2 regions of the Agarivorans sp. DSG3-1 genome follow, and region 2 is predicted to be linked to the other one. Evidence: predicted binding sites of a transcription regulator. Region 2 holds the regulator's gene; the other holds the start of a gene.

The links. The regulator LexA, encoded in region 2, represses DNA repair genes until DNA is damaged. The targets are predictions, from matches to a motif close to TACTGTATNNNNATACAGTA.
Region 1: the regulator LexA is predicted to act here: its motif matches at 3,250-3,269, upstream of imuA (translesion DNA synthesis-associated protein ImuA).

What each region holds. Positions count from the first base shown of each region.
Region 1 covers NZ_CP177241.1:3,296,524-3,300,787, forward strand. The annotation lists gene ACLD71_RS15310 (error-prone DNA polymerase) at 1-1,164, opposite strand, end outside; gene ACLD71_RS15315 (Y-family DNA polymerase) at 1,164-2,546, opposite strand; gene imuA (translesion DNA synthesis-associated protein ImuA) at 2,573-3,199, opposite strand; gene fbp (class 1 fructose-bisphosphatase) at 3,421-4,264, shown strand, end outside.
Region 2 covers NZ_CP177241.1:1,642,859-1,647,122, reverse strand. The annotation lists gene ctaD (cytochrome c oxidase subunit I) at 1-259, opposite strand, end outside; gene coxB (cytochrome c oxidase subunit II) at 271-1,338, opposite strand; gene lexA (transcriptional repressor LexA) at 1,666-2,310, opposite strand; gene ACLD71_RS07720 (GNAT family N-acetyltransferase) at 2,427-2,924, shown strand; gene ACLD71_RS07715 (choice-of-anchor Q domain-containing protein) at 2,983-4,264, opposite strand, start outside.

The DNA.
Region 1 (4,264 bases), 1.7 Mb from region 2:
GTAGATATATTGAATGACTTCTTCGCGGCGTTGATGCTCAAAATCAACATCAATATCAGGTGGCTCATCGCGTTCTTTTGAAATAAAACGCTCAAACAATAAACCCACTTGCTGGGGGTTAACTTCGGTTATGTTTAAGCAGTAACAGACCACCGAGTTAGCAGCCGAACCGCGCCCTTGGCAGAGTATTTTTTGGTGCCTTGCATACGCCACAATGTCGTAGATAGTGAGAAAGTAGTGCTCGTAATGTAGCTCACTAATTAACGCCAGCTCATGTTCTATTTGTGTGCGTAACTCTGTCGATAGGTTATCTTCAAAACGTTGCTTAATGCCTGCTTCTACTAGTTGACGCAAATATTGCTGGGCGCTGTAGCCTTTAGGGACATTGTCTTTGGGGTATTGGTAGCGTATTTCGTTTAGGCCAAAGCTGCACTGTGCTGCCAGTGTTGCACTGCGTGTTAGCTCTTCGGCCAAATAGCGCTGTTGTAAATGCGACCACTGTAATAAACGCCGCTCGGCATTGCTGCTAAGTAAAAAACCTGCCTGCTGTACCGTGCTGTGTTGGCGAATGGCATCGAGTATATCGGCTAGTTTTTTTCTATTAGCAAGGTGCATGCGGGGATTGATAGACGCTACGCAATCTATTTGTTGTTGTTTAGCAAGCTGGCGAAAGTTATCGAGCAGGCTAACAGGTTGCGATAAATCGTTATGCAGTAGTAAATAAATAGGCTGCTTCAGCTGCTGTTTAAGTTGACTAAGTTGAGTGGCTTGCAGATTTTTATTGGCTTTTACCAGCACCAAACACTGATCTAAGCCTTGATCAAACTGCGCCAAACTTAGTTGATAGCTGCCTTTTTTACTATGTTTTCTGGCCTGAGTAATAAATCGGCAAAGTTGCTGATAAGCATTAAGGTTTTTAGCCAATACCACTAATTGGCATTGCTCATCGGTAGTGAATTGGCTGCCAATGATCAAGTTAATATTGAGTTGCTCGGCCGCTTGATGAGCTCGAACGACACCACTTAACGAGCAATCATCGGTAATTGCGATGGCTTGGTAGCCATAGCGTTCAGCTTGTTCCACCATTTCTTCTGGGTGAGACGCGCCATACAAAAAACTGAAGTTACTTTGTGCGTTAAGTTCGGCAAAAGGGAGAGTACTCATTAGGCAAACCAGCCATGTAAAAACCACTGTTTATTTTCTTGGCAAATCCACGCTATGCCTTGCTGCGGGCATTGCGCCATATAGTAATCTCGATTAATGCTTTGTTCGTCCCACCAACCACTGGCGATACGCTCTGGTGGCGAAAGCAAAGTGAAGTGCCGAATATTAATAGGTTTTAACTGAGGCAATAGCCAGCAGGGCCGAGGAAATAGGCTCGGGTAGCTAAGCGTGTCTTGCTGTTGCAGAGGTAAATACTGGCTGGCACGCTCGGGGCGATAATCGGCTTGGCAACTTAAGCGGCTGATGGTGTGCTCGCCTAAACGTACGCTGAGCTGATCAAACAATAAGTTGTCATCGCTGGATTGCTGCTGTTCAAATAGGCTACTCACCTCACTACCTAATGGATAAAGCGCCTGACAATATAGGGAAAACTCAAGCACCGCCGCAGGCAGGCGTAGCGTGTCTAGTTTTAGCCTAAATAGGGCTAACCAATCTTGGCTGGTTTGTAATAAGCGAGCGCTTTTAAGGCTTACTTGCTCACTGGGTTTATCGCGAAAAGATAAAGTAAGCAGTAAGGTGTTACTGCTTAACTGGCGCTGCCTTAACCACTGCTGTAAATGCTGGCAGGCTTGCTTGAGGGGAAAGCTTAAACCTTGAATAGTGTGAGTTTCACTTAATAAGGGGAAACGTTGTTGATAGCAGGCCTTTGTTTGAATAAATGTAAACGGCGTATTTTGCAACCCCAGCGCTTGGTCTAGAGCACCTAAGCTCTCTTCACCAAGGCGTTTACGCAATTCGGGACGCGGCAGGTTGCTAAGTTGTTTGATGGTATATAAACCCATAGCCTGCAAGCTAGTGACTTGGGCACTAGGAAGATCGCTATAACTTAAAGCGAGGTCGGGCAAATGCTTGGTACCTGTTTCAGGGTGCTTTATATCTTGCGAGCGCACTAACCAACGCGCGGCTATGGCTGTTTCTGCGTAAGCGATGCGAAAACTAACTTGCTGGCGCTGATAATGCTCTGCTAGTTGTTTTAGGTGCTTTTCTGGTTGCTGGTAAATACTCAGCATGCCAGCCCCGCTAATGTATAAACCTTGCTCTTCATGTAAAGCCACTTGAGCACAATACTGTAAAGCTTGTTGAGCCAAACTGTCGAAATAGGCCTCGCACGATAAATCTGCTTGTTGGTACAAATGTAATTGTGGCGCTAGTTGGTAGGCTGTGTTCAGAGAGCTACCTAAATATACACCTAGCTGATAAGCGACTTGGTTAAGTTGAATGATCTGTTTGTTGTGATGAATCGCCAAGGCGTGCTCAGCGGGGTGCTCGCGCTGTAGTAAGTCCAGCGCGAGCTGAGGAAAATCAAGGTAAATCCAGTACATGTGTTGCTTGCATCATTAGCACCGGCTTAATTAAGTCGTGGCATGCTTTGCTCGTAGAGCGGCGCGCCACCACGGCGTTTTAGCAGGTGGTAGTTAATTTGGTTAGGCGCCTTACTAGGGTGTAGGGCCATTCGTACACTGGCGCTAGAGCTTTGCTGTTGTTGCTGTAGCGGTCTAAATAAATAACTTAGGCTGTCGCCTTGTTCTGCAGCCAGTTGTAAACGGCGACTGGCTTTTAAATCTAAGCCATCTACCCAACCTAATACCGCACTGCATGAGCCACTTTTTAAGGCTTGCTCAATGGTCCACGTTATATCGCAACATTGCTCTGGGCGAATAACAATGACTTTGCTTATGTCTACGCCATGTTGTTGTAGGGCAGGCGCGTTAGGCATAAATGGCGGTGCTACCCAAATGATCCAGCGAGATTGTTGGCTCAATTTTGCCAGAGCAGGAAGCAGCAACTGTAATTCGCCAATACCGTGTTGCTGATAAAGCACCTCGGTAATACCGCCTTGTGACCAGCCATGGTTAGGTAGCTGTTGGTCAAGCTGTTCAAAGCCACTTGAATGAACGTCAAGATGACTGTGTTGCCATTGGCTGCCTTGCCATACCTTGTTGCTTTGTAGCAGTTGTTCAATTTGTTGTGCCATTGTTCGCTCCATGCTCTAAGTCAATGTCGAAGTTTAACTGTGTTTATATACAGTGTATGGATATACAGTATTACCTGTTCAAAGAATTTGCAAATATTTTTTTCAACTATATGTATGACAATTAGTCCTCGGCGCTAGTAATTTTTCGTAAATACTTGCAAAATAACATTGAGGACTGAAAAGGTTTTCATTAGGAAGCGTGCTAATAAATAGGGATAAAAATGATAACTCTTGGTGAATACATAATAGAAAAACAACACCAGTTTCCCGATGCAACAGGGGAGCTAACCCAGCTGTTGGGGGCTATTCGTTTAGCTTCTAAAGTCGTTAACCGTGAAATCAACAAAGCCGGCCTGGTTGATATTATTGGTGCCACGGGCATTGAAAACGTTCAAGGAGAGGTACAACAAAAGCTAGATTTGTATGCGAACGAGAAATTTAAAGCGGCCTTAGAAGCCCGTGGTGAGGTATGTGGTGTAGCCTCTGAAGAAGAAGATGAGTTTGTGAGTTTTGATAGCTCGCGCTCCATAGACAGTAAATACGTCGTATTGATGGATCCTTTAGATGGTTCGTCGAATATTGATGTAAATGTATCAGTAGGCACTATTTTTTCTATCTATAAGCGTATCAGTCCCTGTGGTACGCCTGCAGTATTAGAAGATTTTTTACAGCCGGGTAACCAGCAAGTGGCAGCAGGTTATGTGGTATACGGCTCCTCAACCATGTTGGTATATACCACGGGTCATGGGGTTCACGGTTTTACTTGCGACCCATCGCTAGGGGTGTTTTATTTATCTCACGAGAATATGTCCATTCCAGAAGATGGTGTGATTTATTCGATTAACGAAGGTAACTATCTTAAGTTTCCAACGGGCGTGAAAAAATACCTTAAGTACTGCCAAGAAATAGAACCGGACACTAAGCGCCCATATACCTCGCGCTATATTGGCTCGTTGGTCTCTGATTTTCACCGTAATTTATTAAAAGGCGGGATTTATATATATCCTTCTACGGCTTCGGCACCAGAGGGTAAGTTACGCTTATTATATGAATGTAACCCAATGG
Region 2 (4,264 bases):
CACCAAATACCATGATAAGGCCATGCACCGTAGTCATTTGATTAAAGAAATTAGGCTCAACCAGTTGCAAGCCTGGTTGGAACAGCTCGGCGCGAATAATCATCGCCATGGCTCCACCAACAATAAACATGGCAAAGCTGAACCATAAGTACATTGAACCAATGTCTTTATGGTTGGTGGTTAGTACCCAACGCATTAATCCGCGAGGGGCATGGTGGTGTTCTTCATGGTCTGAGTGAACGTCACTAATCGTGCTCATTGTCTGTCTCCCTACTGCGCTGCGTTTTGCACGGCCACAACATCCTTGGCCTGCACTAAGTCACCCGTATCATTACCCCAAGCATTTCGCTCATAAGTAATCACCGCAGCTAGCTCTTTCAAACCAAGCTGTTTACCAAAGGCTTGCATGGCTGTGCCAGGCTCGCCATTTACCACCACTTCAATATGTTTAGTCACATCACCTAACGCGATTGGACTGTCTTTTAAAGCGGGGAACACGCCAGGTAAACCTAAGCCGTTAACTTGGTGACAAGCAGCACAGCTTTTCTCATACACTTTTTCGCCTAACGACATCAGCTCATCTTGCTGCATCGTCATGGCCACCAGTTCTAGCTCTTGCGCTTGCTTGGCTAAATAGGCAGCTTCTTTCTCTGCCAACCAAGCATCATATTCGGCTTGGGGTTTGGCAATGACAACAATAGGCATAAAGCCATGGTCTTTTCCACATAGCTCAGCACATTGGCCACGGTAAATGCCGGGTTTATCAATGATGGTCCATGCTTCGTTAATAAAACCTGGGTTAGCATCTTTTTTAACTGCAAAGTCAGGCACCCACCAAGAGTGAATAACGTCTTCAGAGGTCATGAGGAAGCGGACTTTTTTACCGATTGGCAATACGAGGGGGTGGTCAACTTCAAGCAAATAGTTTTTGCGCTTTTCCAGTTTGCCGTTTACTTCATCCCAATCAGATGCCATTACACTGTAAAACTCTAAATCTTGGTCAAAGTACTTGTAGTGCCACTTCCACTGGGAACCTGTCACTTGAATGGTAATGTCGGCATCGGAAGGGTCTTCCATTGCCAGTAAGGTTTTAGTGGCTGGAATCGCCATGCCTATCAAAATGATAAAGGGAATAATGGTCCAAATAATTTCCACTTTAGTGCTTTCGTGGAATTGAGCAGGAACCGCTCCTTTGGATTTACGGTGATGGTAAATCGACCAAAACATAGCGCCAAATACCAAAACACCAATGGCACAACAAATATAGAAAATTGTCATGTGCAAGCCATAAACTTGCTCACTGATGGCAGTAACACCAGGACGTAAATTAAAAGACATCTCTTGCGCAAACAAATGCGACGAAAAAAATGTCAGCAATAATAGCTGAATCCATCGGCCCACAGCGCTCTCCTTTGCAGTAGCCAACGACAACAACTTTCCATGCTAGGAAAGTAGCTGCGAATAAAGGGAAAATCCCCACCCCAAAAGCATAGGCTATTACAGCTAAATACAACCTACTGCTTATAAATTAACCCCTAAGTTAAAGAAATGTAAATACATTGTTGAGATTTTTGTGGATAAAGACAAAAGATGTGATGCTAACGACAAAAGCCCAAATCAGAGTGATTTGGGCTTCAAAATGGGGAACTTATTGTTGAATAAGGCTTACATCCAATCGGCAGTGCGAATAATACCTACCGCTAAACCTTCTATTTCGATGTTCTGATATTCAAGATCAACTTCAATGGTTGATAACTCTTCATTCTCAGGATGTAAGTACACCATCTTGCCGTCACGCTCAAAACGTTTAACCGTAACATCTTCATCTAAACGAGCCACAACCACCTGTCCATTGTGTACCTCGGTAGTTTTATGCACGGCTAATAAATCACCATCCATAATGCCGATATCTTTCATGCTCATGCCCTGTACTCGCAGTAAATAATCGGCATGCGGATTAAATAAGTTAGCATCTACGGCGTAATGAGATTCAACGTGCTCCTGCGCCAAAATAGGCTCACCCGCAGCAACTTGCCCGATTAACGGCAAGCCTGGCTCGGGTTCTACAGTGGCTTCATTCGCGCTAGCCGGCAAGTACGCTTCGCTAATACGGATCCCTCGCGACGCACCAGGAATCATTTCAATCGCACCTTTTTTAGCTAAAGCTCTAAGGTGTTCTTCTGCTGCATTAGCCGAGCGGAATCCTAGTTCTTTAGCAATTTCGGCACGCGTTGGAGGCATACCAGTATCGTTAATATGGCGGCGAATAAGTTCAAACACTTCTGTTTGGCGGGGCGTTAAGGGCTTCATAGTCTACCTGTAAGTTTATACAGCACACTGTTAGTATATACAGCATACATTTTGACGCAAGGTTTTATCTTAATTCTGATTTTGTTACTGTTGATTCAAAGTGATAGGAGGCAATAATGACCCTTGAGATAATCGAAATATCAGCCCAATATGACCAAGATCTACAGCGAATAATCAAACAGGTTGGCCAAGAATATGGCGCGGTAGGAGAAGGCTTTGGCCCCTCTGATGCTGAAGTCGATAATATGAGTCAGCACTATACACAGCAAAATCGTAGTAGATATGTGGTCGCTTTGTTAGATGGCAAGGTCGTTGGCGGCTGCGGCATTGCGCCTTTTGCCGATAGTAAAGATACCAGTGAGTTAAAAAAGTTATTTTTGCTAGAAGAAGGTAGAGGCCAAGGTCTCGGTAAAAAGCTCTCTTTAGCCTGCCTAGCATTTGCCTTAGAGCAGGGATTTTCTCGCTGTTACCTAGACACGCTTAGCAATATGTCGGCAGCGATTAAACTATACGAAGGCCTCGGTTTTAAACACTTATCCGCACCTTTACAAGGTACAGCCCATAATGGCTGCAATGTTTGGATGCTAAAGCAACTTTTAAAGCAGGGAACTTAACAATAGCGCTAATCCTGACAGGATAGCGCTATCGAAATTTTCTTTTGAAAAAAACTTACTATTGCTGAAGCTCAAATGCACCAATATCTACGCCCGCACCTGATATCCTTGCACTTCCTGCTAAATCCTTACTCGGTAGCTCAAGGTTATCAACACCAGTATCAATGGCCTCGCTAGTCAAATTCAAACTGAAGTCACTCTCTAGCCCTTGAGAGATCTTGTCGCTTACAATGTTACTTTCGTTCACAAACTCACTATTATTTAGTAGCTCTGTAAAACGAGATGAAAACAAGTTATGACGAGTAACGCTTTGCTCACCGCTAACGCTAAATACTGAACCATCGAGTTCTGAGTCATCAACACTCTCTAAGTTGTCCGTCAGTGCGACAATATTGTTTTCAAAAACAATGGCGGATAATGGAAAGAGCGAGTGGTCACTAAAGAAAGAATACATATCTATTAGAGTATTATTGCTTACTTTTACAGATTCTTTAAGCTGCTCTGATTCTGCTTGACCCAGTGAGTTTCCAATTAGCGTCGCTCGGCTGTTTTGCAAAACAATAAGATTATTGTTCACCGATGAGCCCGGCGGTAAGTTAATAAGTGCACCATTCGTGTCTTTCACATTTATGGAGTTGTGAGTAATTCGTATAGGCTTATCTGAAGTAATCATTGAGCCGCGATAACCAGAAATGTGGATAGCACTGTTAACAATACTCCCCCCGCTCACCTTTATTGCACTGTCTGTATCAGCAATAACGTGTAGATTTAGACCATCAATGTGTAACTCAGAAGTACTGGTTATCGAGGCTCCATCTGCATAAGCACCTGACTTTAACCACAATTCTGTATTAGCATCCCCTTTCAAGGTTAAGTTTCTATCAAAAGTAACGCTACCACTGTAGATCCCAGGCGCTATGTTTAATATCGTCTCACCAACTTCTAGCTCAACAGCTTGAGCCTTCAACTCCGCCATCGATGAAGTAATCGCGAGCAAACTTGAAAACTGTTGCTCATACACCAAGCTACCATCTTTGTAGTCTTTCACATTGATGCCAATACTCACTTTTCCATGAGCACTTGGTTTAGATAGCACCAGTTCGACAGAAGGATTACGAAAAGATGGCACATCACACTGAACTAACTTAGAAGAAAAGGTGCACACCATTTCATCGTCTAAAACATTAATTCCAACAATCTCCATTCCCAATGAACTGCTTGGTAAACTAATATCTAAAGCCTGCTCTAGATAGCGACTGCTATCGATTTCTAATTTATAGAAGAACTCATCTTTGATGTCGTCTAAAACAACCGCAAAATCGTTAGCATTAATCCTGCTT